Regions from separate parts of the Streptomyces sp. NPDC048612 genome, predicted to be linked through region 1. Evidence: riboswitches for the same ligand, from Rfam matches in the RefSeq annotation. Region 1 holds a riboswitch; the other holds the start of a gene.
The links. Region 1 has a riboswitch for glycine ahead of gcvT (glycine cleavage system aminomethyltransferase GcvT). Riboswitches for the same ligand answer to the same signal wherever they lie in the genome.
Positions count from the first base shown of each region.

Region 1 (4,410 bases):
CGCACACGCTCCAGCATCCAGCCGGCGACCGGGTCGCCCTGGGCGAGGTCGAGCATGACGAGCTGAACGGGCCAGGGCATCGGCACCGCGCCGAGCGCACGTCCCAGGGCTGACAGTACCGCCTGGCGGGCGGTGCCGTCCTGGAGGGCGGCGACGTCGGCCGCGACCTGAACACCGACGAACAGCGCGGGCGTGTCGCCCTCGACGCTTGCCAGGGCACGCCGGGCACTCAGGACAATTCCGGCGCCGGAGAACTCCAGTCCGGCCGCGGCCAGGAAGTCCACCGGCTCGTCCTGCCAGTCCGGCTCGAAGAGCCGCACCCGGCCGCCGCTCGGCAGCCCCTCGATGTCGTGGTGACCCACATGCCGGTCCCGGCACAGCTCGGCCACCGCGGGCGGCGGCAGCGGGACGCCGACCGTGCCGTCGGGGTTGACCGCGATACCGAGCTGCGGCGGCAGCCCGCGGGCGAACTCCCGTGCCGGGGCGACGGTGAAGGACATGTGCGAGCCGATCACCCGCAGGAACTCCTGCTCGGAGCTGTAGACCGGGACGTAGGGCGCGCCGTCGAGCTCGACGGTGGGCAGGTCGAGGCCGGCTGCGCCCGGGCCCGCGCTCTCCGGGCCGCCGCCTTCGGGCAGCGGCACCCACAGCCGGCTACGGCCGAGGACCTCGACGATCCGGCCCCCGGCGCCCGGGTGTCCGACCGAAGCGGACAGCACCTCTTCGAGCTCGTTCGCCGGCCATGCCAGCTGCGGTATCCCCTGCTCCGGAAATGTCATGTGTCCCACCCGTTCCAAACCGCGCCATCTGGCCAAAGACCCTAAACGAGAAGACGCGCGCCGTGGCGTGCGGGGGCGGTGTCCGGCGACTAGTGGAAGGTCAGCGTCTCCAGGGCGCCCGCCGCGGGCCGGTCGAGGAGGACGGCCGAGCGGAAGCCCTCCGGCAGCCGGGCCGACTCCGCGGCGCCGACCAGCCGGCCCACCGCCCCGCGGTGGCGTGCGAAGGCGTACCCGGACACCCCGCGCCCCCGTGACTCCTGGCCGGAGAGCGCCACCTCGGGTGCCACGTCGAGCAGCACCAGATGCGCCCCGCGGCCGCCGCGCAGCGCCGCGCGGGCGATCCAGCGGCGCACCCACGCCAGCGTTCCGCAGTCGTGCACCACCACGCTGTGACCGGAGCGCAGCGCGCGGCCCAGAGTCAGATAGTGGGCGGCCCGCACCAGCGGGCGGTAGAGGCCGTACGGCAGCCGGCGCAGCCTGCCGCGCTCCCAGCGCTCGCGGACGTCCTGCGAGTCGATGCGGTACACCTCGGCGCCGCGCCCGTCCAGGGGCGGTACGACGCGGTGCATGAAGGTGCTCTTGCCGCTGCCCGGCAGTCCGGAGACCACCACCAGGTCGCCGGCCGGGAACCGCAGCTCGGCGGCGCCCGGGGCCCGCGCCTCGCCCCGCAGGTCCACGACGGCTGCGCCGCGCCCCGGCCGGAGGACGGACCGCGACGCACGGCCGGCCCGGGTCCTGGCGGCGGACGGCGCCGCCGGCGCGGCGCCCGGGGGCACGACCCCTGAAGTCGCCCCGAATGCCGCTTCACTGTGCACCGTGATCGCCCTCCCCGCCCGTTCTGGTCCGGTTTGGTTCCGTCCCCTACCCGCAGAGTGTCAAGAAAAGGTAATGCCCATCAAGGTGATTGTGCGATCCGCCCATGTCGTGGACGGTACGGCGGCTGGGGCTCCTTTATCCGGCGTTCCCGTGTAATGATGTGGCCGCCACGTGCACATCACAGCTCACCCGTGCACCGCCAACTGCATACCGGCCGCTTGTAACCTGCGCGGGAGAGTCCCCGGCCGTGATGGCGGGGCGCCGAAGGAGCAAGTCCTCCCTTGAATCTCTCAGGCCCCTATACCGCGCGGGCGAGGCAGATCTGAAAAGCGAGCCGCAGCCCGAGGGCCGGCTCCACCCAAGGTGCAAACCGGGTCCGTTCGCGGTATCCCGGTGAACCTCTCAGGTTCCGATGACAGATGGGGAGAACGTCTTGTCACCCCTGCCTGGGAGCCCAGAACCATGACTGATGCCCCCCGTCGTACCTCCCGCCCGTCTCCCACCACCACCCTTGCCGGAGACGCTGCGCGCCGCACCACCGCTCTCGATGCCACCCATCGCGCGCTCGGCGCGACCATGACCGACTTCGCCGGCTGGGACATGCCGCTGCGCTACAGCAGCGAGCGCGACGAACATGTCGCCGTCCGCACCCGCGCCGGCCTCTTCGACCTCTCCCACATGGGCGAGATCACCGTCACCGGCCCGCAGGCCGCCGATCTCCTCGACTACGCGCTGGTCGGCAACATCGGCGGCGTCAAGACGGGCCGCGCCCGCTACACCATGATCTGCGAGGAGGCCGGCGGCATCCTCGACGACCTGATCGTCTACCGGCTCGCCGAGCAGGAGTACATGGTCGTCGCCAACGCCTCCAACGCCCAGGTGGTGCTGGACGCGCTGACCGCGCGGGCGGGCGGCTTCGACGCCGCGATCCGCGACGACCGGGACGCCTACGCGCTGCTCGCGGTGCAGGGCCCGGAGTCCCCCGGCATCCTCAAGCAGGTCACCGACGCCGACCTGGACGGCCTGAAGTACTACGCGGGCCTGCCCGGCACCGTCGCCGGCGTCGAGGCGCTGATCGCCCGTACCGGCTACACCGGCGAGGACGGCTTCGAGCTGTTCGTCCGGCCGGCCGACGCGGTCGCCCTCTGGGAGGCGCTGACCGCGGCGGGCAAGGACGCCGGGCTGGTGCCCTGCGGGCTGTCCTGCCGGGACACCCTGCGCCTGGAGGCGGGCATGCCGCTGTACGGGCACGAGCTGACCACCGCGACCACGCCGTTCGACGCGGGCCTGGGCCGGGTCGTGAAGTTCGAGAAGACCTCCAACGGCGGTAACTTCGTGGGCCGCGCGGCGCTGGCCACGGCCGCCGAGCGCGCGGAGACCCAGCCGCCGCGCAAGCTGGTCGGACTGATCGCCGAGGGCCGCCGGGTGCCGCGCGCCGGATACCCGGTCGTCACGGCCGACGGCACGGTCATCGGCGAGGTCACCTCCGGGGCCCCGTCCCCCACGCTCGGCAAGCCCGTCGCCATCGCCTATGTCGACGCGGCGTACGCCACGCCGGGCACCGAGGGTGTCTGTGTGGACATCCGTGGAAGCCATGAGCCGTACGAGGTCACCGCTCTGCCGTTCTACAAGCGGCAGAAGTAGCGGCCACCGGCGGCGGCGCGCACCCCGTGTCCCGCCACCCCCGGACCTGCCCCGGACCCGCTCCGGGTGGGGGGTCCCCCAGCGGTAGCCGGGGGAGTGCCCCCCTTCACGATCACACCCTCGCGTACAGGAGAATCGAGCCATGAGCAACCCCCAGCAGCTGCGCTACAGCAAGGAGCACGAGTGGCTGTCGGGCGCCGAGGACGGCGCCTCGACGGTCGGCATCACCGAGCACGCGGCCAACGCGCTCGGCGACGTCGTGTTCGTCCAGCTCCCTGAGGTCGGTTCCACGGTCGCGGCGGGCGAGACCTGCGGCGAGCTGGAGTCGACGAAGTCGGTCAGCGACCTCTACTCGCCCGTCGACGGTGAGATCACCGCGATCAACGAGGACGTCGTCGCCGACCCCTCGCTGGTGAACTCCGCCCCGTTCGAGGGCGGTTGGCTGTTCAAGGTGAAGATCAGCGGCGAGCCGGGCGACCTGCTCTCGGCCGACGAGTACGCCGCCTTCATCCAGAGCTGAGCCCCGGCTCGCCCCCGCTCCCGGCGTCGCCCGGACGGGGGACCTCCGACCCGCCACCGCCCGTGCGGAAGCCCCCCGGACCCCGTCCGGGGGCCCCGCGCACCGCCTGACTCCCCAGGAAGATCTCATGTCGCTTCTGAACAGCTCCCTCCATGAGCTCGACCCCGACGTCGCCGCCGCCGTCGACGCCGAGCTCCACCGCCAGCAGTCCACCCTCGAAATGATCGCGTCGGAGAACTTCGCCCCCGTCGCCGTCATGGAGGCCCAGGGCTCCGTCCTCACCAACAAGTACGCCGAGGGCTACCCCGGCCGCCGCTACTACGGCGGCTGTGAGCACGTCGACGTGGTCGAGCAGATCGCCATCGACCGCATCAAGGCGCTCTTCGGCGCCGAGGCCGCGAACGTCCAGCCGCACTCCGGTGCGCAGGCCAACGCCGCCGCCATGTTCGCCCTCATCAAGCCGGGCGACACCATCCTGGGCCTCAACCTCGCCCACGGCGGCCACCTCACCCACGGCATGAAGATCAACTTCTCCGGCAAGCTCTACAACGTGGTGCCCTACCACGTCGACGAGAAGTCGAACCTGGTCGACATGGAGGAGGTCGAGCGCCTCGCCAAGGAGCACCGTCCCAAGCTGATCGTGGCCGGCTG
Region 1 is NZ_JBICVV010000016.1:92,567-96,976, forward strand. It holds gene ACGFN2_RS23465 (enhanced serine sensitivity protein SseB) at 1-779, opposite strand, end outside; gene ACGFN2_RS23470 (AAA family ATPase) at 869-1,555, opposite strand; glycine riboswitch at 1,816-1,911, shown strand; gene gcvT (glycine cleavage system aminomethyltransferase GcvT) at 2,058-3,239, shown strand; gene gcvH (glycine cleavage system protein GcvH) at 3,382-3,759, shown strand; gene glyA (serine hydroxymethyltransferase) at 3,887-4,410, shown strand, end outside.

Region 2 (4,410 bases), on a different contig from region 1:
GGCAGCGCCGGACAAGCGCCGTCGGCCGGGCCGTCCGGGTCGTCCCCCGCCGCGCCGAAGGCGTCGAGCACCAGCCGGACGTGGTCGTGCGAGGTGGCCTCGGAGCAGGAGACGCCGACGTGGTCGGTGTCCACCAGCCGCAGCAGCAGCCCCTTGTCGTGCGCGGCCGCGACGACCTCCCCGGCCCGGCCGGGGACCCGCACCAGCAGGGTGTCGAAGAACTCGGGGTGCACCACCGTGATCCCGCTGTTCCGCAGCCCGGTGGCGATGCGCGCGGCGTGCCGGTGCGTCCGCCGGGCGATCCCGGTCAGCCCCTCGGGGCCGTGGTGCACGGCGTACATCGAGGCGACCACGGCCAGCAGGACCTGCGCGGTGCAGATGTTGGAGGTCGCCTTGTCGCGCCGGATGTGCTGCTCGCGGGTCTGCAGGGCGAGGCGGTAGGCGGGCCGGCCGGCGTCGTCCACGGACACGCCCACGAGCCGGCCCGGCAGGTGCCGTTCGAGCCCTTCGCGGACCGCGATGTAGCCGGCGTGCGGTCCGCCGTAGAACAGGGGGACGCCGAACCGCTGGGACGATCCCACGACGAGGTCGGCGCCGAACTCCCCCGGTGGCACGAGCAGGGTGAGCGCCAGCAGGTCGGCGGTCACGGTGACCAGCGCCCCGCGCTCGCGCGCCGCCGCGGTCACCCCGCGCAGGTCGCGGACGGCTCCCGAGCAGCCGGGGTAGGACAGCACCACCCCGAAGAAGTCCTCCTGCGGCAGCGGCTCGGCGACGTCGATCCCGACGACCTCGATGCCGACCGCGGAGGCCCGGGTGCGCAGGACGTCGAGGGTCTGCGGCAGGGTGTCACGGTCGACCAGGACGCGGTGGCGGCTACGGCCGGCGACGCGTCGCATCACCGTGACGGCCTCGGCGACCGCGGTGGCCTCGTCGAGCAGCGACGCGTTGGCGGTCGGCAGTCCGGTGAGGTCGCCGACCATGGTCTGGAAGTTGATCAGTGCCTCCAGCCGGCCCTGGCTGATCTCCGGCTGGTAGGGCGTGTAGGCGGTGTACCACGACGGGTCTTCCAGCACATTGCGCCGGATCACCGCGGGGGTGGTGGTCGCGTGGTAGCCCAGTCCGTTCATGGGGACGGTCACGGTGTTCCGTCCGGCGAACTCCTGCAGCTCCGCGCGGGCTTCGGCCTCGGTGGCGGCGGCGGGCAGGTTCAGACCGGAGGTGCTCCGGATGCCGCCGGGGACGGCGGCGTCGATGAGGGCGGCCAGCGTCGGGTAGCCGACTGCGGCCAGCATGGTGGTGCGGTCGGCGTCGTCGACGCCGATGTGGCGGGTGGCGAACTCACCCGGCGCGGAGGACTCGGGGTAGGTCATGGTGGGAGGCTCCCTGTGGGGGCACCGCGGATGCGGCGCCGTGGACGGGTTGCCTCCCCGCTCTGTCATCGGTACCTGAGAGCTTCACCACCGGGTCCGGCGGTTTGCACCGTGGGCGCAGGACAGGACGTCCTGACTTTCCAGAGTCGCCTGGCCGAAGCGGTAGTGGGGCCTGAGAGATTCTGGGGAGAGTTGCTCCTTCGGCGCCTCGCCAAGGGTGGGCGAGGGCTCTCCCGCTTCGGTTCGAACAGCGCGATGTGAAGTTGTCGGGCGGCGCGGTGGTGAGGCCGGGATGCTCCGGGGAGGAGGTGCTCCTCCGGCGCCACGTCGTCACCCGACGTGGGCTCTCCCGCCGCGGAACCGTCAGCAGAGCAGACGCTGCCGGATCTTTCCCGAGGCAACGTACGGGCACCGGAACACAGCCGTCAAGGGTCTGCCGACGGACCTGCCGGTAACCTGGCGGTCCCGGAAGCGAGGCCGTGAGCTGCACAAACGCCGTCCCCTACGGGGAAGCGCCGCGCTACCCAGGAGTAGCGTCCAGCCTTCGGCCGGTCCCTTGACCGGCCGCTGAGGGGGCCCTAGCCTCACCGCACATCGCCGTTCACCCCGGAGCGGGAGAGCACTGGATCAGCCAGACCCGGTCGCCGAAGGAGCAACACCTCCCCGGAAACTCTCAGGCATCCCTACCGCTCGGGCAGGCAACTCTGGAAAGCAGGCGCCGACGCGCCTCGCCGACGGTGCAAGCCGCGCCCTGAGCGCGGCGAAGCTCTCAGGCTCATGACAGAGGGGGAGGCTCACTCGGCCGCACGGGCCCCTGCCCGTGCTCGACATTCGAGGAGCCCCTGATGGCTCTCCTGCCGCTCTCCCCCGACCGCCACCCGCCTGCCGGCTCCCGGGCTGACGGTCAGGCTTCTGTGTGGGCCCGTTCAGCGTACTGACACCCTTCAGTTCGGCTGCCGCGTCTGCGCGCGCAGCCCCTGCCGCACGCCCCTGGGGCGCGTGGTCATGCTCCGAGAGACCCCCTGTCCCGTGCCCGCACGGGGCTTGAGATCCGCGAGGTTCACCCATGCCTGAACACAGTGACACCGGCCTGACCACCACGCCGGCCGGCTCCACACCCCCGCCCGAGGGTGAGCAGCACCTCTCCCGCCAGCTGTCCAACCGGCACATCCAGCTCATCGCGATCGGCGGGGCGATCGGCACCGGCCTGTTCATGGGCTCGGGCAAGACCATCTCGCTGGCCGGGCCCTCGGTGATCTTCGTCTACATGATCATCGGCGTGATGCTCTTCTTCGTGATGCGGGCGATGGGCGAGCTGCTGCTGTCCAACCTGCGCTACAAGTCCTTCGCCGACTTCGCGGCCGACCTGCTGGGCCCGTGGGCCGGCTTCTTCACCGGCTGGACGTACTGGTTCTGCTGGATCGTCACCGGCATCGCCGACGTCATCGCCATCTCCGGGTACGTGGCCTACTGGTGGCACGATCTGCCGCTGTGGATACCGGCGCTGGCCGCCGTCGTCCTGCTGATCGCCCTGAACCTGCCCACCGTGAAGGCCTTCGGCGAGACCGAGTTCTGGTTCGCGCTGATCAAGATCGTCGCGATCGTGGCGCTGATCGTCGTCGGGCTGGTCATGGTGTTCAGTCACTTCCAGGCGCCCGGTGGGGCGGCGGCGAGCTTCTCCAACCTCTGGAACGACGGCGGGTTCTTCCCCACCGGCCCCATGGGGTTCGTCGCGGGATTCCAGATCGCGACCTTCGCCTTCGTCGGCATCGAACTGGTCGGCACCACGGCGGCCGAGGCGGAGAACCCGGAACGGAACCTGCCCAAGGCGATCAACTCGATCCCGGTGCGCGTGATGCTGTTCTACGTCGTCGCGCTGGCCGTGATCATTTCGGTGACGCCCTGGCGCGAGATCAGCGCGGACCGCAGCCCGTTCGTCGTGATGTTCACCCTTGCCGGTCTGGGGATCGCCGCCTCGCTGATCAACTTCGTGGTGCTGACCTCGGCCGCCTCGTCGGCGAACTCGGGCATCTACTCCACCTCCCGGATGGTGTACGGGCTGGCCCAGGAGGGCGACGCCCCGGGGCGCTTCGGCAGGCTCACCTCCAGGAAGGTACCGGCCAACGCCCTGCTCCTGTCCGGGATCTTTCTGCTCGCCGGTGTGGTGATGGTCGCCATGGACGACTCGATCATCGAGGCCTTCACCCTGGTGACCACCGTGTCCGCCGTGCTGTTCATCTTCGTCTGGTCGATCATCCTGATCAGCTACCTCGTGTACCGCAGGCGCCGTCCGCACCTGCACGAGGCCTCGGCGTTCAAGATGCCCGGCGGCATCGTCATGTGCTACGTCGTGCTCGCGTTCTTCGCGTTCCTCATCTGGGCACTGACCCAGGAGGCCGACACCCTGCGGGCCCTGGTGGTGACGCCGGTGTGGTTCGTCGTCCTCGGCGTCGCCTGGGCCTGCCTCCGCCGCCGCCCGCACCATTCCGCGCGTGCGGCGGCCTTCCGTGCCGCACTCCGCGACGGCGCACGGCAGGACTGACCCGGCCACCGCAGAGCCAGGGATTCCGGGGGAATCCGCGAAGACGCCCGGCCGGGATTCCCGGCCGGGCGTCTTCATGAACGGCGCGCGGCCGACGGCCCCTTCACCGCGCGTACCGGCCCCCGGCTACCGCCGTTCCCGCTGGGCCGCCACGACCTGGTTGATGGTGCGCTCGGCGCCGGAGCCGCGCTGCACCTTCTCCGCGAAGCCGGGGAACTGCCCGGCGATGGCGCTGAGCACCTTCAACTCCACCGGCGCCACGTTGACTTCGCACAGATCGCGCTCGACGGCCCGGATCACCCCCGCCACCACCTGGCCCGGGGAGACCATGCGCACGCCGGCCGGCGGCGTGGCGCCCGTGACGGCGAACATGCCCGCCTCGCTGACGGCGCCGGGCTGGACCACGGAGACACCCACCCCCGTACCGTGCAGGTCCTGGCGGAGGGAGAGCCCGAAGCCGCGCAGCCCGAACTTGGCGGCGCTGTAGAGCGAGGAGTA
Region 2 is NZ_JBICVV010000018.1:88,055-92,464, forward strand. It holds gene gcvP (aminomethyl-transferring glycine dehydrogenase) at 1-1,370, opposite strand, end outside; glycine riboswitch at 1,521-1,616, opposite strand; glycine riboswitch at 1,973-2,069, shown strand; glycine riboswitch at 2,070-2,161, shown strand; gene cycA (D-serine/D-alanine/glycine transporter) at 2,437-3,912, shown strand; gene ACGFN2_RS24965 (SDR family NAD(P)-dependent oxidoreductase) at 4,039-4,410, opposite strand, start outside.
Region 2: another riboswitch for glycine. It lies ahead of cycA (D-serine/D-alanine/glycine transporter); the one in region 1 lies ahead of gcvT (glycine cleavage system aminomethyltransferase GcvT).